One region of the Agarivorans sp. DSG3-1 genome, then DNA from elsewhere that is predicted to be linked to it. Evidence: predicted binding sites of a transcription regulator. Region 1 holds the regulator's gene; each other region holds the start of a gene.
The links. Region 1 encodes sigma-54, which starts transcription at its own class of promoters, with help from an activator protein. Its sites were predicted from a motif close to GTTGGCACGNNNNTNGNNT; they were not measured.
Positions count from the first base shown of each region.

Region 2: a site for sigma-54 is predicted at 6,728-6,746, ahead of glnA (glutamate--ammonia ligase). Genes of this name have one in related genera too.
Region 3: a site for sigma-54 is predicted at 4,055-4,073, ahead of ACLD71_RS17450 (putative urea ABC transporter substrate-binding protein). Genes of this name have one in related genera too.

Region 1 is NZ_CP177241.1:1,907,118-1,915,063, reverse strand. It holds gene ACLD71_RS09045 (calcium/sodium antiporter) at 72-1,040, shown strand; gene ACLD71_RS09040 (KpsF/GutQ family sugar-phosphate isomerase) at 1,081-2,046, shown strand; gene kdsC (3-deoxy-manno-octulosonate-8-phosphatase KdsC) at 2,046-2,597, shown strand; gene lptC (LPS export ABC transporter periplasmic protein LptC) at 2,594-3,151, shown strand; gene lptA (lipopolysaccharide transport periplasmic protein LptA) at 3,114-3,653, shown strand; gene lptB (LPS export ABC transporter ATP-binding protein) at 3,656-4,381, shown strand; gene ACLD71_RS09015 (RNA polymerase factor sigma-54) at 4,432-5,934, shown strand; gene hpf (ribosome hibernation promoting factor) at 5,958-6,245, shown strand; gene ptsN (PTS IIA-like nitrogen regulatory protein PtsN) at 6,254-6,697, shown strand; gene rapZ (RNase adapter RapZ) at 6,724-7,581, shown strand; gene ACLD71_RS08995 (HPr family phosphocarrier protein) at 7,568-7,837, shown strand; gene mgtE (magnesium transporter) at 7,903-7,946, shown strand, end outside.
Region 2 is NZ_CP177241.1:1,469,151-1,477,096, forward strand. It holds gene dprA (DNA-processing protein DprA) at 1-255, shown strand, start outside; gene ACLD71_RS06935 (DUF494 family protein) at 258-731, shown strand; gene ACLD71_RS06940 (type I DNA topoisomerase) at 860-1,435, shown strand; gene ACLD71_RS06945 (hypothetical protein) at 1,574-1,945, shown strand; gene glnG (nitrogen regulation protein NR(I)) at 2,037-3,446, opposite strand; gene glnL (nitrogen regulation protein NR(II)) at 3,459-4,514, opposite strand; gene ACLD71_RS06960 (DUF4124 domain-containing protein) at 4,590-5,132, opposite strand; gene glnA (glutamate--ammonia ligase) at 5,237-6,643, opposite strand; gene typA (translational GTPase TypA) at 6,984-7,946, shown strand, end outside.
Region 3 is NZ_CP177241.1:3,758,198-3,766,143, forward strand. It holds gene ACLD71_RS17430 (urea amidolyase associated protein UAAP2) at 1-345, opposite strand, end outside; gene ACLD71_RS17435 (urea amidolyase associated protein UAAP1) at 369-1,121, opposite strand; gene ACLD71_RS17440 (ABC transporter ATP-binding protein) at 1,134-1,919, opposite strand; gene ACLD71_RS17445 (ABC transporter permease) at 1,919-2,743, opposite strand; gene ACLD71_RS17450 (putative urea ABC transporter substrate-binding protein) at 2,753-3,835, opposite strand; guanidine-I (ykkC/yxkD leader) riboswitch at 3,895-3,992, opposite strand; tRNA gene ACLD71_RS17455 (tRNA-Leu) at 4,247-4,333, opposite strand; tRNA gene ACLD71_RS17460 (tRNA-Cys) at 4,351-4,424, opposite strand; tRNA gene ACLD71_RS17465 (tRNA-Gly) at 4,443-4,518, opposite strand; tRNA gene ACLD71_RS17470 (tRNA-Leu) at 4,645-4,731, opposite strand; tRNA gene ACLD71_RS17475 (tRNA-Leu) at 5,047-5,133, opposite strand; tRNA gene ACLD71_RS17480 (tRNA-Cys) at 5,154-5,227, opposite strand; tRNA gene ACLD71_RS17485 (tRNA-Gly) at 5,246-5,321, opposite strand; gene pgsA (CDP-diacylglycerol--glycerol-3-phosphate 3-phosphatidyltransferase) at 5,489-6,040, opposite strand; gene uvrC (excinuclease ABC subunit UvrC) at 6,084-7,916, opposite strand; gene uvrY (UvrY/SirA/GacA family response regulator transcription factor) at 7,919-7,946, opposite strand, start outside.

The DNA of each region.
Region 1 (7,946 bases):
TTTTGCAGGGAAAATGCCGACAATGCTCCGATTTTTTGGCATCGTTGATGTTTTATAACTGAAGGATTCACATGTTAGTTGAATGTTTATTATTGGTATTGGGCCTCGCACTGTTGGTGTGGAGCGCCGACCGCTTTGTTTATGGTGCAGCCGCCATTGCTAATAATTTTGGTTTACCACCAATGATCATCGGCTTAACTATTGTTGCTTTAGGTTCTTCTGCACCAGAGGTTATGGTGTCAGCCACGGCCGCCCTAGAAGGCAAAATGAATACCGCCGTGGGCAACGTAATTGGCTCAAATATTACCAACATTACTCTGGTACTAGGCATCACCGCCTTGCTTAAACCGCTAATAGTATCCTCCTCAACCCTGTTTAGAGAGCTACCTATGGTATTAGTGGCCACTGCAGTTGCCGGCTGGGTGCTTCATGATAAACACCTAGGTTACCAAGAAGGGTTTGTTTTACTCACTCTGTTTGTAGCGTTAATGGCCTACTTAATTATCAACTCATTGCGCCAGCGCAAAGGCGCCAACGTTGACCCAATGATCGAGGAAGCTGAATCAGAAGTACCTAACGATGTACCAACTGGCAAAGCGTTGCTTTGGCTAGCGGTGGGTATGGTTGCGCTTCCACTCAGTGCTGATTTATTAGTGGGTTCTGCCTCGGAGATTGCTCGTTACTTTGGTATGAGCGACTTGGTGATTGGCCTCACCATTATTGCCATTGGCACCAGCCTGCCAGAGCTAGCAGCCTGTGTAGCCGGTGTCATCAAGAAAGAGGATGACCTAGTTCTGGGCAATATTATCGGCTCTAATCTGTTTAACATTCTAGCAGTACTGGCTGTCCCGGCGTTTATAGCGCCAGGGGCAATTGACGCCAACGCTGCTGGCCGCGATTTTTATGTGATGATGGGTGTTACCGTATTGTTGTTCATCATGGCGATGGGCTTTGGTAAAAGCCGCAAAATCACTCGTTGGGAAGGCGGCTTATTGTTAAGCGGCTTCATAGGCTATCAACTGCTATTATTTCTAGCCTAAGCACCTGTTATTACTGATTTAAGAAACTAAGGGGAAATGAGTGTCGTTTGATTATATCGCTTCAGCCAAGCAAGTCCTTGAGATTGAAAGCTTAGCTATTGAAAATCTCCATCAATATATTGATCAAGAATTTGCCGCCGCCTGCGAAATGCTTTTAGCCTGTAAAGGTAAGGTGATTCTTACTGGTATGGGTAAATCAGGCCACATTGCCAATAAAATTGCCGCTACTTTAGCCTCTACCGGCACTCCCGCATTTTTTGTTCACCCTGGCGAAGCCTGCCACGGTGATTTAGGCATGATTGCTGCCGAGGACATTGTATTAGCCTTGTCTAATTCTGGTGAATCAGAAGAGATACTCTCGCTCTACCCTGTATTTAACCGAATTGGTGTTCGTTCTATTGCGATGACCAGCAACCCCAACTCGTCTATGGCCAAGCTTGCCAACTACCATTTATGTATCTCAGTGCCTCGTGAAGCGTGCCCATTAGGGTTAGCACCTACCGCAAGCTCTACAGCAACCTTGGTAATGGGCGACGCGTTGGCGGTAGCACTATTAGAAGCCCGTGGGTTTACTGCCGATGATTTTGCGCTATCTCATCCTGGCGGCACTTTAGGTAAAAAATTATTGTTAAGTGTGAGTGACTTAATGCTAAGCGGGGAACAAATCCCTCTAGTAACAGTCGAACAAACTATTCGTGAAGCATTGTTCGAAATTACTGCCAAAGGTTTAGGTATGGTGGGAATTGTTGATGCTAAGCAGCAATTGGTGGGTATTTTTACCGACGGCGACTTACGTCGAATACTTGATCAACGCATCGATATACATGACACACCAATTGGCCAAGTAATGACTCAAAACCCCAAAGTCATTGAAGACTCTTGGTTAGCCTTTGACGCCTTAAAGCTGATGAAAGCCAAATCAATTAACGGCTTATTTGTATTGAACCAACAGACCGTAGTGGGTGCCTTTAACATGCATACCCTGCTGCAGGCTGGAGTATATTAATGACGATTAACACGCCTTATGGCTCGGTAAGCTCGCAAAACTTTACCCGTGCTAAAAACATCAAGTTGCTTATTTGCGACGTTGATGGAGTGTTTTCCGATGGCCGAATTTACCTTGGCAATGATGGTGAAGAGCTAAAAGCCTTTCATACTCATGATGGCTTTGGCATTAAAGCCTTGTTAAACATTGGTGTAGAAGTGGCCATTATTACTGGCCGCCAATCTACTATCGTAGAAAAACGCATGCAGGCTTTAGGTGTAAGCCGCATTTACCAAGGCCAACAAAACAAGATGGTGGCCTACCAACAAATGCTCGAACAACTCAACCTGTCAGCTGACGAAGTGGCATACATTGGCGATGATGTGGTTGATACGCCGGTAATGCGCGCTTGTGGCTTAGGTGTTGCTGTACATAACGCTCACCCGCTGTGCAAGCAAGATGCTAACTTGGTTACCATTACCCCAGGTGGTTTTGGCGCGGTACGCGAGCTTTGTGATCTAATACTGCAAGCCAAAGATCAGCTAGAACATGCTCAAGGTATGAGTGTATGAATCGCGTTACGCTGTTTTTTGCTAGCCTGTTCGTTCTCGCCTTGGTGTTGTGGCAATTAAGCCCCTCAGATCCTAAACAACAAAGCGCTCAACGCGAAGCCAGCAAGCCCAACTTTGTTGCAGAGAAACTCTATAGCGTCAGCTTTGGCGAAAATGGCAGCCCTCGTTACCGTATCTATGCCGAACAAATGGAGTTTTTTGAACAACTTAAGCACACAGAATTTACTCAACCAAAGATTTTGGTTTACCCAGATCCTCGTCAACCTGTATGGCAAATTGTGGCTGATCACGCTACAGTACAGCAGCAACAAACTGTCACCTTAAATGACAATGTAGTGATTAAAAACTTAAGTCGTGGCGAGTATGTTCGCGACATAATTACCGAAAGTTTGGAAATCGATCTGCAAAGCGAAACCATGAGCAGCGATCAACCTGTTACCGTGTATGGCCCATCGTACGAATTGTATGGTGTTGGCATGGACGGTGATCTAGCTAACGAAATAGTGACTTTATTAGATGATATCGAAGCGGTTTACCACAACCCACAAGAGTAAGTTAGCGCTAGCGGCTAGCTTGTTTATGCTTTCTTGGGGTTCTCAAGCACTTGAAGACGACTTCAACAAACAAATTATTGTTGATGCCGACCGCCAGCAGGTCAACATCAAAGAAAACCGCGTCACTTTCTACAATAATGTAGTGGTGACTCAAGGTTCAATAAAAATGCACGCCGAAGAACTCAGCGTAATAGGTAGTGAAGAAAAAGGCAGCGAGGTGATGATCGCCAAAGGCGAACCGGCAACTTTTTACCAACTACTAGACAGCGGCAAGCCAATTGAAGCAGAGGCCAACGAGGTGCGTTACGATTTAAAAACGCAGACCCTCACGTTAACCAACAATGCTCAGCTCAAGCAAGAAGAGAGCTTAGTAAAAGGCCAAATGATTAAATACAGCATTAACAAACAAGAGATGGTTGCTCAAGGCGATGAAAATAATCGAGTGACCACTATCTTCCTGCCTCAGCAATTAGAAGAACTCTCCCCCGAGGACAATGAGTAATCATGAGTACCTTAATCGCTGAGAACCTTGCCAAAAGCTACAAAGGTCGCAAGGTAGTAAAGAACGTCAGTTTAAATGTAGAAACCGGGAAAATTGTTGGTTTACTAGGGCCAAACGGCGCCGGTAAAACCACTACCTTCTACATGGTAGTTGGCCTAGTACCACGAGACCAAGGCCGAATACTTATCGATGATGACGATCTGTCTAGCACCGCTATGCATACTCGAGCACGAAAAGGCATTGGTTATCTTCCCCAAGAAGCCTCTATCTTTCGCCGTTTATCGGTAGAAAAAAATATTCTAGCGGTATTAGAAACCCGTAAGGATTTGGACAAAGAGCAGCAAATTGGCGCATTGGACGATTTGCTAGAAGAGTTTCACATTGGGCATATTCGCAAAAATCTCGGTATGAGCCTGTCAGGCGGAGAGCGTCGCCGGGTAGAAATTGCCCGCGCCTTAGCCGCAGCCCCTAAGTTTATTTTGCTTGACGAACCCTTCGCTGGGGTAGATCCTATTTCCGTTATTGATATTAAAAAAATCATTGAACATCTGCGTGATCGCGGTCTAGGTGTATTAATTACCGACCACAATGTAAGGGAAACTCTCGATGTTTGTGAGCATGCCTATATCGTTAGTCAGGGTGAATTGATAGCCTCAGGTAAGCCACAAGAAATACTTGAAAACGAGCACGTGAAACGAGTTTATCTCGGTGAACAATTCAAGCTATAGTTAAAGTGCAGCTTAGAAAATAATATAAAAAGAAGGGATAGCGGTAGTTAATGAAAGCATCTTTGCAGTTGCGTCTTGGTCAGCAGTTAACCATGACCCCCCAGTTACAACAGGCCATACGCTTACTCCAGCTTTCAACCCTGGATTTACAGCAAGAAATTCAAGAGGCTCTGGAAAGTAACCCTCTGCTTGAGGCGGATGAGTCACATTCGAATGATGGTGACGCAACAGACGCTAAGTCAGCCAATGAAAAATCTACAGAAGCCGAATCCAGCGCCGACGTAGACAGCAGCCAAATGGAAGCTGGTGATGCCATTAACCAAGAAACTGTTTCTGATGACCTACCCGTAGACTCCACTTGGGATGATATTTATAGCGCCAGTTCCGCGCCAGCTAGCTCATCGAGCGGCAGTAGCGGTGGTGACGACAACGATATGTTATTCCAAGGCGAAACCGTTGACTCCTTACAAGATCACATGCTGTGGCAAATGCGCCTTACTCCATTCAGCGAAGTAGACCAAGCCATTGCTTTAGCCATTATTGATGCAGTAGATGAATCTGGTTACCTCACACAAGATTGTGAACAGTTATTAGATGGCCTCAATTCTAGTGACAATAACGACTTAGATGTAGAGCTTGACGAAATTGAAGCAGTACTAAAACGGATTCAGCATTTCGACCCCGTAGGCATTGCCGCGCGCTCACTACAAGAATGTTTGTTAATTCAATTAAGCCGTTTTTCCCCAGAAACACCATGGCTAAATGAAGCCAAAGATGTGGTGTCTAACCATATCGATGTATTAGCCAATCGAGATTTTCGCTTATTGGCTCGAAAGACCAAATTAAAAGAAGACCAGCTGCGCGAAGTGATGCGTTTGATTCACACCTTAGAACCACGCCCGGGTAACGCTGTTGAGCCAAACCAAGCCCAATACGTTATTCCCGATGTTTCCGTAGTGAAGCGCCAAGGTCGTTGGGTGGTAGAGCTAAACCCCGATGCGATGCCGAAGCTAAGAGTAAACTCTCACTATGCATCCTTAAGTAAAACGTCTAATGCCACCGATACTCAGTTTATCCGTAGCCACTTACAAGAAGCCAAGTGGTTTATTAAGAGTATTGAAAGCCGCAATGAAACCTTACTCAAAGTCTCTAACTGTATCGTTCACCATCAACAAGCCTTCTTCGAATACGGTGAAGAAGCAATGAAACCAATGGTGCTGAACGATGTGGCCGAAGCAGTAGAAATGCACGAATCAACGATTTCTCGAGTGACAACTCAAAAATTCATGCACACACCTCGCGGCATTTTCGAACTTAAGTATTTTTTCTCTAGCCATGTGGCTACCGATGGCGGCGGTGAATGTTCATCTACCGCTATTCGTGCATTAATTAAGAAACTGGTTGCTGCCGAAAATACCAGTAAACCTCTCAGCGATAGTAAGATTGCTGATATTTTGGCAGATCAGGGGATCAAGGTGGCAAGACGTACGATTGCAAAATATCGTGAGTCTTTAGCGATACCACCTTCTAACCAACGTAAGAGCCTACTTTAAGGCCAATCAAGGGGACTATATTTATGCAAATTAATCTTACCGGACACCACGTTGATATAACTGAGTCTTTAAAAGAATATGTCCATAACAAGTTTGCCAAGCTCACTCGACGATTTGACCAGATAAACAATGTTCATGTCATCCTCAACGTCGAGAAGCTCAATCAAATTGCAGAAGCCACCTTACATTTAAATGGCGGTGAATTATTCGCTACCGCTGAACATTCAGATATGTATGCGGCCATTGATGGTCTCATCGACAAACTTGACCGCCAAGTTATCAAACATAAAGAAAAACTTAACAAACATTAGTCACCTCCATGCAAATAGATAAAGTACTAAGCTTGGATTGCACTCAAAGTGCAGTCCAATGCTCTTCAAAGAAACGCGCCTTAGAAATCATTAGTGAACTAGCCGCTGGTCAACTGGATACGACAGCTCAATGTATATTTGAGAGTTTGTTGAATAGAGAAAAAATGGGCAGCACCGGTATCGGGCAAGGCGTGGCAATACCTCATGGCCGCATTGATAAACAGCATCAAACAACCGCTGTTTTTTTACGTTGTGATCCCCCAATTGCTTTTGATGCCATTGACAATAAACCTGTTGATTTGGTTTTTGCCTTACTGGTACCAGAAGATCAGTGTAAACAACACCTCAACACCTTATCTCAAGTAGCTGAAAAACTTAACGATAAGCAAGTATGTAAACAACTTCGTTGTGCACAAAGTGATGACGAATTATACGACATCATGGTAGCCTAATACTCTAATCACCGTTAGGGATAGTCATGGAACTCATTATCGTGAGTGGGCGTTCTGGTTCAGGAAAAACCGTCGCCTTAAGAGTACTAGAAGATCTGGGCTACTATTGCGTAGACAACCTCCCGGTTGTGTTATGGCAATCTCTTATCGATAACTTAAAAAATACTTACTCTAAAGTAGCAATAAGTATCGATATTCGAAACCTCCCAGACGAACCTTCGCCGATAGGCCAAATTATTCGCAACGCCGGCCCTGATGTGAATCTATTAAGCATTTTTTTAGATGCTAAAGACGAAGCGCTGATCCGCCGTTACAGCGAAACTCGGCGAGTTCACCCGCTGAGTCAAACTAATTTGTCTCTGGCGGAAGCGATTGAATCGGAAACCGAGCTGCTGGCACCGTTATCTCGAAATGCTGATTTACGCATCGATACTTCACGCTTATCAGTGCATGAGCTAAGTGGCTTAATTCGCTCTAGAGTAACTGGCGATCAGCAACAACAGTTAATTTTAGTGTTTGAATCGTTTGGCTTTAAAAACGGCGTACCTAACGATGCTGACTATATGTTTGATGCTAGATTTCTGCCGAACCCCCATTGGCAAGAAGAGTTACGACCACTGACTGGCCTAGATAAACCCGTTCAAGAGTATTTATCAGCACAAGCTTTGGTCAATCAATACATTAAGCAAATTCGTGATTTACTACAATCTTGGTTACCGCATTTGGAAGCCAATAATCGCGCTTATCTAACCATTGCCATTGGTTGCACTGGTGGCCAACACCGTAGTGTTTACGTAGCAGAAAAACTAGCTGAACACTTTAGTGCTCAGCGTAAAGTACAACGTCGCCATCGCACTTTGGAACACCGTCTTGAAACTCACTAGGCAAGTTATCGTTAAAAACAAGCTGGGGCTGCATGCTCGCCCAGCGACAAAACTGGTAGAGCTGGCCCAAAAATTTGATGCTGAACTAACCATTATCGATGGCGAGAAAACTGCCTCAGCTGCCAGTGTAATGGGCTTGTTGGTGTTAGCCAGCGCTCAAGGTAATACCTTAACCATTATTTCCGAAGGGGACGATGCCACTGCGGCTTTAGATGCTGTTCAAGCGTTAATAGAAGCAAATTTCGACGAAGAATAAACCAAAGCGCAATAAACACACGCTACACTTAGCAAGCGCTGCTTAAACAATAATAGGGAATGCTTATGCCGGAAGAGATGGAGTTAAACCCTAATCAGCACAAACGTTT
Region 2 (7,946 bases), 440 kb from region 1:
ATAATGGAAGAGCTAGACGGATTTGGCGGTCAAAGCTCCTTGGCTTTACCCGCGGTGGAGCAAAATATGCAGGAACAAGATTTGCCTTATCGTCAATTGTTGGATAACGTATCTTATGAGACGACGTCAATTGATGAACTCGTCTTAAGCACTCAACAACCTGTTGATGCTGTACTCGCTCAGTTAACTGAGCTTGAGATATTGGGTGTTGTGGCCGTTGTGCCAGGTGGTTACGTCAAGCTGAGGAGGAACTAACTATGTTTGATATCCTCATGTATCTATTCGAAACTTACATTCATAGTGATGTAGAGCTGTTGATGGATCACGATGAGCTCACAGAAGAGCTCAGTCGCGCAGGGTTTCATAAAGAAGAAATCTATAAGGCATTAGATTGGTTGGAGCAACTTGCTGCCCTGCAAGATAGCGACAAGCAGCCTTATTTAAATCCTTCTGAGATTCCCTCATTAAGGGTGTATACCACACCTGAAATTGCCAAATTAGACGTGTCTTGCCGAGGCTTTTTGTTGTTCCTTGAACAAATGAAAGTACTCAATGCAGAAACCCGTGAAATGGTAATTGACCGAGTGATGGAGCTAGATGGGCCAGAACTTGAACTGGAAGACTTAAAATGGATCATTTTAATGGTGCTGTTTAATGTTCCAGGTAGTGAATCGGCTTATCAACAAATGGAAGAACTATTATTCGATTTGGGTGATGGTCCACTGCATTAGGGCTTAAGTACACCGCTGCCAACCGGTGTTACGCCAACTTATCATCTCGATAGAGCTTTGCTTGCGTCGAATCAATAGCCTATTGGCGCTATTTTGTTATGCTTAGCAAAGTTCAACGAGGTGTAAGCATGTCTAAGATTGATCCTAAATTATTTTCCGCACACGAACACGCCTTAGAAAAAGAATACGATGTTTGCCCCAAATGTGGTGGCGAGCTGCAACATCGCAATAGCAAATCGGGCCCCTTCTTAGGGTGTAGCCAATATCCAAGTTGTGACTACAGCCGAGCGTTGCACCAACAAGATCATTCGCTAGAGAAAGTACTGCCTGGAACTGAATGCCCTAAATGTGGTGAGGAGCTGATGCTACGCCAGGGGCGTTACGGCATGTTTATTGGTTGTAGCGCGTTTCCAAGTTGTCAGCACATTGAGTCAGCACAACCGCAAGCAGAAAGCGCCCCCGAGATTACTTGCCCCTCTTGCAACAAAGGTAAGCTTGCTTCTCGCCAATCACGCTTTGGTAAAACCTTTTATGCCTGTAACGCCTATCCCAAATGTTCATATGCAGTAAATGATCAGCCCATCGCTAAGCCTTGCCCTGATTGTGGTTGGAAGTTATTAGTACTGAAGAAAACTGCAGCAGGAAAACGGGAAGTGTGCCCGCAAAAATCTTGTTCTTACAAAAGCGCACCTCTAGTTGAGTGATAAGTTTTAGTGTTCTGAACTTTAGGAAATAGCTCTTAATAGAGATAAGTTGCCTATAATCGAAGAAGCTTCGATTGAGCAGGTAGAAAAACTAAAGTGATAATAGATAACTTTTATACTTTACGAACAGACCAACAAGTGATGATTATTAGTATTATTGGCTCTTGGGACGTGAAGACTGCTGAGGCATTTATTAAGGACTATAAAGCCTACGCTAATGGCTTGTGCCATGACAATTGGGCTCACTTCGTTTACTTTGATGACTGGACCTTGGCCGTCCCAGAAGTTGAACCATTAATCCATGAGATGCTGCAATGGGCGATAATGCGAAATATGACTCATTCGGTACGTATCTACAAAAAAAACACATTAAAAGACTATCAACTGCAAAGGATGATAGGGCAGCAGCCAGAAGATCATATTAATCGCAATTTTTCTTCAGCCGCAGAAGGTTTTGAGTTTTTAGCTGAAAATGGCTTTACAGTAGGGCAAGCCTCAATCGTTGCCTAAGTGGTGGCAAAGTCTCTTATGATTTTTTCTATTCGCTTTTTTTTAGTAAAGCTTAACCAACGCGGTTAAGCTTTACTCGGCATGCTGCAACTTAAGCTTCAACATCTAGCTCTTTTAACTTGCGAGTTAGGGTGTTTCGGCCCCAGCCTAATAATCGAGCGGCTTCTTGCTTGTGGCCATGAGTATGCTCAAGTGCTGTGGTAAGCATGATGCGTTCAAAGTCTGGCATGGCTTCACCTAATATATCGATTTGCCCAGATACCAATTGCTGAGAAACCCAACTTTTGAGTAGTGAGCGCCAGTTAGTATCGGCACTTTCCCCTTGCTCGGTAATAACTGGTTGGCTTAACTCTGGCGGTAAGTCTGCTGGCAATACTTCCTGACCACTAGCCATTACGGTTAACCAGCGACAAACGTTTTCTAGCTGCCTTACATTACCTGGCCAAGCCAGTTGCATCATAAAGCGCTGAGTGTCTTTGTGTAGCAGTTTACTTTCTACATTCAGCTCTTTGGCGGCAATTTCTAAAAAGTGTTTGCCTAATGCGGGAATATCTTCACGGCGCTCACACAATGAAGGTAAATGAATACGAATCACGTTTAAGCGGTGAAATAAATCTTCACGGAAATCACCTTCAGCCACTTTTTTCTCTAAGTTCTGGTGAGTAGCTGCAATGATTCTTACATCCACCTGTACTGGAGAATGACCGCCAACGCGGTAAAACTGCCCGTCTGCTAATACCCGTAATAAACGGGTTTGAATGTCTAAGGGCATGTCACCAATTTCATCAAGAAATAGGGTTCCGCCGTTAGCTTGTTCAAAGCGACCGTGGCGAATATTGTTGGCGCCGGTAAATGCACCTTTCTCGTGGCCAAACAACTCAGATTCAATCAAGTCCTTTGGAATGGCTGCCATGTTAAGCGCAATAAAGCTGCCGCTGGCGCGTGGGCTATGTTTATGCAGGGCATGCGCAACAAGTTCTTTACCAGTACCCGATTGGCCATTAATAAGCACTGAGATACTGGAACGCGATAAACGACCAATCGCTCGAAATACCTCTTGCATAGCGGGTGCTTCACCAATAATTTCGGGCGCTGGAGAGCTAGGTTTGTTATTTGCTTTGCTGCCTTTTTGTTCTCTGGAAACCGTCACCGCACGCTCGGTTAACGAAACCGCTTCGTCAATATCAAAGGGTTTTGGCAAGTATTCAAATGCACCACGTTGGTAGGCATTTACCGCGCTATCCAAATCCGAATGGGCGGTCATGATAATCACTGGCATTTCTGGGAAGTGGCTTTGGATTTTCTCCAATAGGCTCAATCCGTCCATGCCTGGCATACGAATATCTGAAATGACTACGTCAGGTTGTTCATAGTCTAATTGCTGCAGCATCATTTCGCCGTCAGCAAAGCTTAGGCAATCATAGCCTGCCGTTTTTAACGCTTTTTCTAACACCCACCGAATAGAGCTGTCGTCGTCAACGACCCATATAGTTGCTGCCATGTTAGTACATCCTTAACGTCGTAGTGGAAGGTGAATGGTGAACTCGGTATGTCCGGGCCAGCTGGCGCATTCAATCTTCCCTTTATGCTGATTTATTAAATTCTGCGCGATTGATAAACCTAAACCTGTACCGCCTTCACGCCCGGTTACCATTGGGTAAAACAGAGTATCGAGTAGCTCAGTAGGTATCCCCGGGCCGTTATCTATAATTTTGATTTCTGCGGCCAGCTTAAAACGCTGCCCGGCAATGGTCGCTTGATGGGCGGTGCGGGTAACTATGTCTATCTTGCCACCACTTTCGCCCAGTGCTTGCACAGCGTTTTGTACAATATTGAGAAAGGCTTGTAAGAGTTGCTCGTGATCCATTTCAAAATCTGGAATGCTTGGATCGTAGTCTCGCTCAACGCTTATCCCTGAAGGCAAATCAAGTTTGACCAACTGGCGGACTTTTTCGAGTACCGAGTGCACGTTGTGTAGCTCATGTAAGCCTGGGCGCTGTGGCCCTAACAAGCGATCGACCAGTTTTCGCAGCCGATCGGCTTGCTCAATAATAATGCCGGTGAATTCTTTGAGTTCTGGATTCACTAGCTCTTTCTCAAGCAACTGTGCAGCGCCGCGCAGTCCGCCTAATGGGTTTTTGATTTCATGAGCTAAGCCGCGAACTAATTCTTTTGCGGCTTGTTGCTGGGCGTGTTGGTATAACTCTTGGGAAATTTTCTTCTGTTGACCAATGGCGCGCATTTCTAACATCAACAAGTTGTATTGTTGACTATTAATGCGCGTGGCCGAGAGCTCGACTAAAGCATGGTGGCTATCAAATACTAAGGTCACTTCGTTATCGGTAAAGCTCTGCCCTGAGCTACATACACTGCCAAGCTTGCTTAGGTCTAGAGAACTGTGTTTAACCTGCATGGCAAGCGGCTCGTCAATAAGCCGCTTGGCACTTTGCCCGAGTAACTGTTCGGCAGAAGCGTTTACATATTGAATTTTTAACTCAGCATCAAGCAGCACAATGGCGGTAACTTGATTTTCCAATACTAAACGTTCTAAGCCAGAGATCTCTAACACTACTCTCTCCTGAATGGGTGCACCAAGTTGGTGCTTCTGCACTGAGTTTAACCTCAAAAGGCAGAGAGTTGCTAGTTAGCCTCCCCCTGCTGCAGCTGCTCCAGCGCCAAATGCGTTAGCGCGGTGCAAAAATACGGTAATGGGTTTAGACGATGCAATTTCCTTGCCCGATTCATCAACCAACTGCACATGAATAGTATGGGCACCACGATCAATATTGGTGAGGTTAAAGCTCCCCATTTTAGTGATTTGCCCTTGGGGTACACCATCAAGCACCAACTTGTAGCCCATGCTATTTAACGGCAGTGGCGTAGTGGTTGCTGTAATCGAAATTTTGCCTTCGTTGTCGCGAATGGTTTGTTCATGACTTGGGCTAGTGATTTGTACTTGATACTTAATCGGTTTTTGTTTCTTTTTCAGGGGGGTACGCGGAGTTGCCAAGGGGCCATCGGTGGCTGGCGGAGCGACGTCTACCTGTAGTTCAGTGGCGCCAACTTGGGGGCGATCTGAAAAGTGGGTGATGCCATTCTCATCTACCCATTGGTAAATAGTGTCGGCGGCTTGAACACTTACTAGTCCGAAACTGATAAAAAAAATGATAGCAAACCATTTGCTCATTGATAATTCCTCCATTCAACCTGCTAACGGTGGGCAAAAACCTATTGAAAAGCAATAAAAAAACCCGCTTTAAAGCGGGTTTTTTAAGCTGTGTAACGTTTTGTTTATACGCTGTAGTACAATTCGAACTCAACTGGGTGAGTTGTCATGTTGATGCGCTCAACGTCAGCTGATTTCAATGCGATGTAAGAATCGATGTAATCGTTGCTGAATACGCCGCCAGCAGTTAAGAATTCACGGTCTGCATCTAGGCAAGCTAGTGCATTTTCAAGTGAGGTTGCCACTTGTGGAATTTCAGCTGCTTCTTCTGCAGGTAAGTCGTATAAATCCTTGTCCATAGCATCGCCAGGGTGGATTTTGTTTTTGATCCCGTCAAGGCCAGCCATCAACATTGCAGAGAATGCTAAGTATGGGTTAGCTGTTGGGTCAGGGAAACGTACTTCGATACGACGAGCTTTAGGCGAAGGTACTACTGGAATACGGATAGAAGCAGAACGGTTACGTGCTGAGTAAGCTAGCATAACTGGCGCTTCAAAACCTGGTACCAAACGCTTGTAAGAGTTGGTAGATGCGTTAGCAAAAGCGTTAATCGCTTTAGCATGTTTGATGATACCGCCAATGTAGAACAATGCAGTTTCAGATAGGCCACCATATAGGTCACCAGCAAACAAGTTTTCGCCGTCTTTCCAAATTGATTGGTGAACGTGCATACCGCTACCGTTATCACCAACAACTGGCTTAGGCATGAAAGTCGCTGTTTTACCGTAAGCGTGAGCTACGTTGTGAACAACATACTTAAGAACTTGAGTTTCATCAGCTTTTTCAACGATTGAGTTGAATAAAGTGGCGATTTCGTTCTGACCTGCTGTTGCTACTTCGTGGTGGTGCGCTTCAACAGTTTGACCCATTTCTTCAAGTACTAAACACATTGCTGAGCGTAGGTCTTGTGAAGAATCAACTGGTGCTACTGGGAAGTAACCGCCTTTAACGCCAGGACGGTGACCAGTGTTACCGTCTTCAAAATGTTTGTCTGAGTTCCAAGACGCTTCATCAGCATCAATTTTGTACATAGAACCTGACATGTCAGTTTTGTACTTAACGTCATCAAACAAGAAGAACTCTGGCTCAGGACCGAAGTATGCAGAATCTGCAATACCGGTAGAACGCATGTATTCTTCAGCGCGTTTAGCTACAGAGCGTGGGTCACGGTCGTAACCTTGCATAGTTGCTGGCTCAAGAATGTCACAACGAAGGTTTAGAGTGTTTTCTTCTGTGAACGGGTCTAGTACTGCAGTAGCAGGATCAGGCATTAATACCATGTCTGATTCGTTAATGCCTTTCCAGCCTGAAATAGAAGAACCATCAAACATTTTGCCGTCGGTGAAGAAATCTTCGTCAACCTGGTGAGATGGAATAGATACGTGTTGCTCTTTACCTTTAGTATCGGTAAAGCGTAAGTCAACAAATTTAACCTCTTGCTCTTTAAGCAAAGCTAAAACTTCTGCAGACATGTTTTTAACCTCCGGTGTCATCAAAATTGATGGTTCAATCGATTTAATAGTATTTATAACGAATTAACGCTGTTGTGTTGCTTGAAGCTAAAACTGTGCCAACACATAAGATATTGATATATATGGTTGTTATGGGAAGGGGCATCAATTTAGTGCAATGCGGTGCACTTTTATGGTGCTGTTCTTGTCCATTTTGGTGCGTTAAGTTTCTAGCCGCACTTATCATACCCTAAGTGGGTAGGAGAAAAACCGTGATCAACTTAAAACTATGAGAAGTTGTCGTTTATATGTACAATAGCGCACTTTTTACTTTTACCTCATTATAAAAGGGCTGAGAGCCGTGCTAGATAAGTTAAGAAACATCGCCATTATTGCTCACGTTGACCACGGGAAAACGACCCTAGTTGACAAGTTACTGCAGCAATCCGGTACGCTAACTACTCGTGGTGATGCTGAAGAGCGAGTCATGGACTCTAACGACATTGAGAAAGAGCGTGGTATTACCATTCTTGCAAAAAATACTGCTATTGAATGGAACGACTACCATATCAACATTGTTGATACTCCTGGACACGCCGACTTCGGTGGAGAAGTAGAGCGTGTTATGTCTATGGCTGACTCAGTGTTGCTACTTGTTGATGCCCAAGAAGGCCCAATGCCGCAAACACGCTTTGTAACACAAAAAGCGTTTGCTCAAGGCCTTAAGCCAATCTTAGTCATTAACAAGATTGATAAACCAGGTGCTCGCCCTGATTGGGTTATGGATCAAGTATTTGATTTATTCGATAACCTTGGTGCAACTGACGATCAGTTAGACTTTAAAGTGGTTTATGCATCAGCTATTAACGGCTGGGCAACCATGGACTTAGATGAGCCATCAGACAACATGGAACCATTGTTCCAAGCAATTGTTGAAAATGTTGCTCCTCCAGCTGCTGACCCAAGTGGCGATTTCCAGATGCAAATTTCTCAGTTAGATTACAACTCTTATGTTGGTGTTATCGGTGTAGGCCGTATTACTCGCGGTAGTGTTGTGCCTAACCAACAAGTGACTGTAGTGGGCGCTGACGGTAAAACCCGCAATGGTAAAGTTGGCCTTGTGCTAAGTTACTTGGGTCTAGAGCGTCAAGAAACACAGAAAGCAGAAGCCGGTAACATTATTGCTATTACGGGTCTTGGCGAGCTTAAAATCTCTGACACCATTTGTGATACCAACAACGTTGAAGCCTTAACGCCACTGAGTGTTGATGAACCTACGGTTAACATGACTTTCCAGGTAAACAACTCTCCGTTTGCTGGTAAA
Region 3 (7,946 bases), 1.9 Mb from region 1:
GTAACGCACGGTATTGCTCTCGGTTGCACAAGCCCCACCTAGGGTGTCGTGTCGGCCACAGGTATCTGCAGTAATGGTGAGCATCTCGCGACCTAGATTTGACACTAAGGTCGTGCCCGCCGTTAAATACACATTGCCTTGTTCACGAATGGTGTCCATAGCGCTGTAACGTTCGCTAGGATCGTTAGCGTTATAAAATAGGGTATCGGCAGCTTGGTTGCCTTCTAAGTCTAAGATACGCAGGGTTTGACCGGCTTTTAGCACTTTCATGTAATAGTCACCGGCTGGAACTACATCGCGTAGCGTGGCGTCATCGGCTATTAATTGGCTTGTTTTAATCATCATTTTTTTCCTTTTAGTCCCAATACTTAAGCAACGCAACAACTGGCTTGCGTTGTTTCGCAACGATAACGTTCAGTGTTTTCAAAACCTCGACCATTCTCTGGTCTAAAGTTACGGCAATAATCATCTTGGCTAACGCTCTCCGCCTGACACATTTCTACGCTTACTGGATGGTTGGGATAATCACTAGCAGGGTTCATTGGATGTGGGCAAGTAGATATGAGCACTAATGTGTCCATTTCGAAACGCAGCTCAATGACATCGCCAGCCTTACTCGCTTGTTCATCAAACTGCAGGTTGCCTTCGGCGTCTGTTGCAACTTTGCTAAATAAGTTTAAGTTGGCCGCCATGTCACGCTTGCCTAAGCCGTATTTGGCGAGCTCGACCAACATGCTGTCGTAACCATTTTGTAGCCACTGGTTCCTCTGGGTTTGATAACTACGCTCGCCCCACTTGGCGGCGACTTTTTGCTTGTTGGCTAAACCACCTACGCTGTCTATCCAGCCGCTATCGTCTCGAACGATTGAGCAAAATATTCTGCCCATATCGGAATATAAACAGTTGCCTTTAGTCAGTTTCAAGGTGTGCTGACACTTAAGCGTATCCGGCGCGTTGTAGCGCTCTAGCAAGTCTTTAGGATTGTGAAACAACAGGCTAACATTGGCTTTCCCGCTGGTATTAATAAAACGTAAGATTTTACCCGCAGGCACAGTAACCGACCAATGAGCCGCTCCTGCGATGGTTTCTTGATAAATAATGTCTTGGGTTGATGAGGTCATAATTTGTCCTTATTACGCGACAGATGCATCGATAATCGGTTTCATATCCTCGGTAAAAGACAGATTTTGGATGTCTTTTGCAATCGGGATATCGTAAGTAACTTGAGCACCAAAACGCTCTGGGTGCTGTGCATCGTGACGGTGTTTATCAAATACCCACAGCCGATTACCTAGGCTAAAGCCCTCTGATAAGTCGTGAGTAATCATAAAAATAGTGAGTTTGTGTTCTTGCCAAAGTTGATGCACTAACTTGTGCATGTCCTTACGAATACCGGGATCTAACGCACCAAAAGGTTCGTCTAATAACAAAATTTTTGGTTTTTTCATTAAGGCTTGAGCAATGGCTAATCGTTGCTGCATACCACCCGATAATTCAGCAGGATATTTATGTGCCGCGTGGCTTAAGCCAACTTTGTCTAACATCGCCATTGCTTGGGTATAGGCTTGTTGCTTCGCTTTACCAAACAAGCGACTAACAAAAAGCGACTGGGCAAATACATCACTTAGCATGACATTTTGCACTGCAGTTAGGTGAGGAAACACCGAGTACTTTTGAAACACAATACCGCGCTCAGGTCCGGGCTCGTTTGGTAGTATGTCACCATTAAGCAATAACTTGCCTCGGCTAACGCTTTCGTTGCCCAGTAGCAAGTTTAAAAACGTAGACTTACCACAGCCAGATGCGCCAACAATGCTCACAAACTCGCCTTCCATTACACTCAGGTTGATTCGCTCTAACACTACGTTGTCGCCGTATTCTTTCCATACATCTTTGGCTTGTATGATGGGGGTAGCCATTACGCGTCTCCTTGTGCAGTGTGGTACCAAGTAAACGCATGTTGCGACAGCTTGCGTAACAACCAATCCATTACAAAAGCCAGCAAACTAATCCAAAGCACGTAAGGTAAAATAACGTCCATGGCGAGGTAACGACGAATCAGAAAGATGCGGTAGCCTAAACCTTCGGTAGCGGCAATGGCTTCTGCTGCAATCAAAAACAGCCAAGCGCTGCCCAGGGTTAAACGCACTGCTTCAATTAATTTAGGCAGTATTTGCGGTACAACAATGGCAATAATGGTTTGCCAGCTTGATGCACCCAAGGTTTGTGCTTTAAGAATTTGTTCTGGCGGCAAGGCATCGGTTCGCAGCTGTAAATCACGGATCATGATTGGACAAATACCAATGATGATTAACATCACTTTGGATAGCTCACCCAGACCAAACACAATGAACAAAATCGGTAGTATTGCCATGGGTGGCACTAACGACAAGGCTGTAACCAAGGGAGATAATGGCGCGCGTACAAACGGCACCATACCGTTAGCCACGCCTACGATTAAGGCAATCAGAGCGCTAATCCCAACTCCCATCGCTAAGCGACTCAAGCTAGCTAAAGTATCGGCCAACATTAAGTATTCGCCGCTACGTCTGCTTGGCTCAAAGGCCATGCGGTTTATTGCGTCTACAAAGCTAGACATTGCCGGCAATAGCTTGTCATTTGGGTTATCTACCAAACGGGCTTGCGATGCCATCATGTACAGCACAATCAACACAATGAAAGGAAGTAAGCCCAACAGCAGCCGAGTAATTCGGCTAGGCTTTTTATTAATTAGTCGAGTCATAGAACGGCCTTATAGTTTGCCTTGAACCGCCATGTCCATGTACTCAGAGGTAAAGCGTAGTTTTACATTAGCGCTGTCACCATAGGTACCTGATGGCGTTTCGATACCAATGAAACTAGCATCTGGCGCCCCTTCACCTAGTAGGCCGTGGTGGTGAGAAAACTCAGCCACTTTAGCCATGGTAGATGGCAAGGTTGCACTGTTAGTGAAATCAACAGCGTCTTTTGCGTCGTAGAACATTTTGGTAGAGGCCAGTTGCGCATCGTAACCCGCTAAATCTGTACCCGATGCTTCGGCCATAAAGCTGCGTGCTTTAATTGCTGCTTCGTCATTGCCCGACATGGTAGCCATAATTTCGTACCAAGCGCCGGTTAGCGCTTTACCCAATTTAGGATCTTGATTTAGGGTATCGGTATGCACGACTAATAGGTCGATAATTTCGCCAGGGATCTTAGATGAGTCAAACACCATGTTGGTATCTGGCATAGAGGTAATTTCGCTTAGCAGTGGATTCCACGTGGTTACTGCCGTTACGTCTGACGTGGTAAACGCAGCAACAAGGTCTGCATCGGAAGTATTCTCTACTTTAATGTCACGCTCTTTTAAGCCTACCGACTCCAATGCACGTGCTAATAAGTAATGAGAAACGCTGAGTTCAACAAGGTTTACTTTTTCGCCCTTCAGATCTTTTAGGCTCTTATTACCTTTTAACACTACGCCGTCGTTACCGTTTGAAAAGTCGCCCACAATTAATGCCGTAGAATCAATGCCGCTAGCTGCGGGAATGGTTAAGGCATCCATGTTAGTCATTACGGTAGCGTCGAAGCCGCCTGCAGTGTATTGGTTAATAGATTCGATGTAGTCGTTAACTTGCACTACTTCGATATTGATGTCGTATTTGTCAGCCCATTTTTGCACGATGCCAGAAGCAGCGCCATAATCCCATGGCATCCAGCCCACGTAAATTGTCCACGCAAGTTTATAAGTAGGTTTATCGGCGGCTTGCGCTGAGCAAATGCTCATTACGCTAGCACTTAGAATAGTGGCTGCTATAGCCAAAGAACGGAGTGGAGATTTAACTAAGTTCAACATGGTCACCTCAATGTGGTTGTACACTTAAAATAAAAACATGAGAGACGTATTTAAGTGTCATCTCCCGGGCTTTTATCCCTCCGTGTAACCCCGTAATGAGGTTGACAACTCTCGGTCCAGACACTGCGTTGCAGCCGGAACCCTAGATGTCTATTGCAAATTGTAGTGGCGGCTCTTGATGTGGCAAAGCCATACATCTCTCATGTCGCATAGTTAATAGAGCAAACGCTATGCCAAAGTATGAGTACCTAGTTTTGGGTACTTGATGGGTTATTACAAGAAACTTTGCGCACCGAATTGGCGCATATCGACCTAGTGCGCACCAAAGCAGTGAAACTAAATAAAAGGATAATTTTTGTGGGAATTAGAAACCAAAAAAGCCAGTAGCAAATGCTACTGGGTTTTCTGAATTGGTGCCCGGGGCCGGACTTGAACCGGCACGTCCTTTCAGACGAGGGATTTTAAATCCCTTGTGTCTACCAATTTCACCACCCGGGCAAAACTTTACTTTGTAATGGAGGCGGGTCCCGGAGTCGAACCGAGGTCCACGGATTTGCAATCCGCTGCATAGCCACTCTGCCAACCCGCCATACAGCGTTACAAATTTTGGAGCGGCACATCAGGTTCGAACTGATGACCTCAACCTTGGCAAGGTTGCGCTCTACCAACTGAGCTAGTGCCGCTTAATTCTTTAATCAACACTGAAGCAGTGCTAACTAATTCCTATCTTCATTAGCCTTTGGTAAGGACTAACAAATTAAGTCTTTTGTTACCGCTTATGCAGTAGCGAGATTCTCAACTCTAAATACTGGTGCCCGGGGCCGGACTTGAACCGGCACGTCCTTTCAGACGAGGGATTTTAAATCCCTTGTGTCTACCAATTTCACCACCCGGGCGACACGTTTGTTGCTAACAATATCGGCCTACGGCCTGAAAGCGAGATGTACTTTAACGTATTACAGAAATGAGTCAACGGATTTTTTAAGGGAGTTGATTCAAGTGCTTAAAAAGCGATCTAGCAAGCACCAATTAGCTTCTTTAGTGAACGACTAGCCTGCATATTACGCGCTATGAATTAGCGTTTAACTATAGATTACGTCTAGAGAACATGATTGGTGAATTAACAGATGCAACTAAACTAGAGAAGAGTTTGAATCACAGTACAGATGAAAGGTTAGCTGAAAAGCTGGGAGAATAATGCAAAGAAGAGTTGGTGCCCGGGGCCGGACTTGAACCGGCACGTCCTTTCAGACGAGGGATTTTAAATCCCTTGTGTCTACCAATTTCACCACCCGGGCGACACAAATTTCGATAGTAATGGAGGCGGGTCCCGGAGTCGAACCGAGGTCCACGGATTTGCAATCCGCTGCATAGCCACTCTGCCAACCCGCCATACTATCTGTGTTAAATTGGAGCGGCACATCAGGTTCGAACTGATGACCTCAACCTTGGCAAGGTTGCGCTCTACCAACTGAGCTAGTGCCGCTTCTCTGCTTTGCTTGCTAATTAGGTAACTAGTCAAGTTCGGCTTTTTAACACTCCAGCGTTGCCGCTGAATGTGCTGTGCATTTTAGCGGCCAGAATCCTTACGTCAACTGTCTTTTAGCAAGTTTCTTACTGTTCGTTGGATTTTTAGACTAAAGCTGCGATTTATTAGCCATTCTGCTTTAATTGTGGCCATGCCAGCATTAAATAACTGACCATTGACCATAAAGTTAATATGGTTGCGACATAAAACAAGCCATAACTTGCTTGGGTAACCAAGGGATCAATTTGTGCAGTAAGGCCGGTAATAGCTGCCATTTGCGCAGCAGTTTTATATTTGCCAATCCAAGACACAGCTACGCTTGAGCGTTTACCTAACTCAGCCATCCACTCTCGTAGAGCTGAAATAATGATCTCGCGAGAAATCATTATTACCGCAGGCACGGTAATCCAAAATGTTTGGTAATGCTCAACCAATAGCACCAGGGCAGCAACCACCATGGCTTTATCTGCAACGGGGTCTAAAAACGCGCCAAACGGAGTGGTTTGGCCTAGGCGACGCGCTAGGTATCCATCTAAATAATCTGTTGCAGCTGCTAAACCAAAAATGAATGCAGCAGCAAGCATGCCCCACTCTACAGGAAGGTAAAAAGCTAAGACGAAAAATGGAATTAATACAATTCTAAACGCGGTTAGTAAATTTGGAATATTTATCATTATTTTTCATTTATAAAACTACTGCCGCTATGTTGCCTAATCTTGCCTAGTGATGCAACGTATCAAAAATCTTTTGCGCTAAAGTCGGGCTTATTCCAGGAACTTTTTTCAATTCGTCTACGCTGGCGTTTTTCATTTGTTGCATTCCACCTAAATGGGTAAGCAACGTTTGCCTGCGTTTAGCCCCTATACCTGGAATATCTTCAAGCACACTGGTTTTACGTGCTTTGTCGCGCCTATTTCGATGGCCAGTTATCGCGAAGCGGTGGCTTTCATCACGAATATGTTGAATTAAATGTAGGGCAGCTGAGTCACTCGGTAGATGAATCTCAGTCATTGCCTTACCAATTAGCAATGTTTCTAAGCCTGGTTTACGTGTTACACCTTTAGCGACACCTACCAACAATGGCATAGGATCGAGGTTTAGAGGCTCAATACTGGAAAATGCCGCGGATAACTGCCCTTTCCCACCATCAATAAACAATACGTCAGGGATCTTTTCAGCCAATTGAGCTTTTTGATAACGCCTTTTTAAGGCTTGTGCCATTGCCGCATAATCATCTCCGCCGGTAATACCTTCAATATTGAAACGCCGATACTCTGATTTGTTAGGCCCTTGCCTATCAAATACCACACAAGACGCCACGGTACGTTCACCTTGGGTATGGCTGATATCAAAACACTCCATCCGTTTTATCGGCTTGTCTTGATCAAGCAAGCTCTCTAACTCGGTCACTCTATGATGAATAGTCGCTTCTTGGTTAAGCTTAGTGAGTAGTGCGTTCTCAGCATTGGTATTAGCCAAAGCCACAAAACGGAGTTTTTCACCACGCTTAGGTGAAGTGAGTTTTACCTTCGTACCTAGCTCGGATTCTATCGCCTCTTCAATCTCAGGCCAATCGCCTTCTACGTCAGGGAGCAATACCTCGTTAGGCTGGTTACCTTTGCGCTGTTCAGAAAAATAATACTGCATCACAAAGCTTCGTAATACTTCTGGCAACTCTGCTTGTTTTGGCACTTTAGGGTAGTAAGAGCGACTACCCAGCACTTGGCCATCACGAATAAGTAATAGATGAACCACTGCAATACCGTTTCTAAAGGCAAAACCAAGTACGTCACTATGTGCGGTATTACCGCTAACAAACTGCTGCTCTTGGACCTTACGCATGGCTTTAATTTGGTCTCTAAAGCCTGCCGCAGCCTCAAAATTCAGGTTTTCGCTAGCAGCTGACATTTTGTCAACCAGCTGATTAATCACCTGCTGGCTTTTGCCTTTTAAAAACATGCTCGCAAGATCGACCTGCTGCTGGTAGTCAGGTTCTGAAATAAAATTAACACAAGGTGCTGAGCAACGCTTAAGTTGATATTGCAAACATGGCCGTTGACGATTGGCATATTCACTATCACTGCATTGACGAATAGGGAATAATTTCTGCATTAAGTGCAGACTTTCGCGCACCGCATTGCCATTAGGATAAGGCCCAAAGTAGTCACCCTTGGTACGTTTAGCGCCACGGTGCATCGAGATACGCGGATGTTTATGATTACTGATTAAAATATAAGGATACGATTTGTCATCCCTAAGCAATACGTTGTATTTGGGTAAATACTTTTTAATCAGGTTGTGTTCGAGGATTAACGCTTCGGTTTCAGTATGAGTAACCGTTACTTCGATACTGGCAATGTTCGACACTAACGCGCGGGTTTTATTGCTATCAACATTTTTTCTAAAGTAACTACTTAAGCGTTTTTTGAGTGACTTAGCTTTACCGACATAGATCACGTCGTTAGCGGCATTGAACATCATGTAAATGCCGCTAGCTTCTGAGACTTGGTTGAGAAAAGCCTTACTGTCGAATGGCGTGTTTTTGTCAGCCAAAATTACAATTTGTCAGTATCAATCATACCG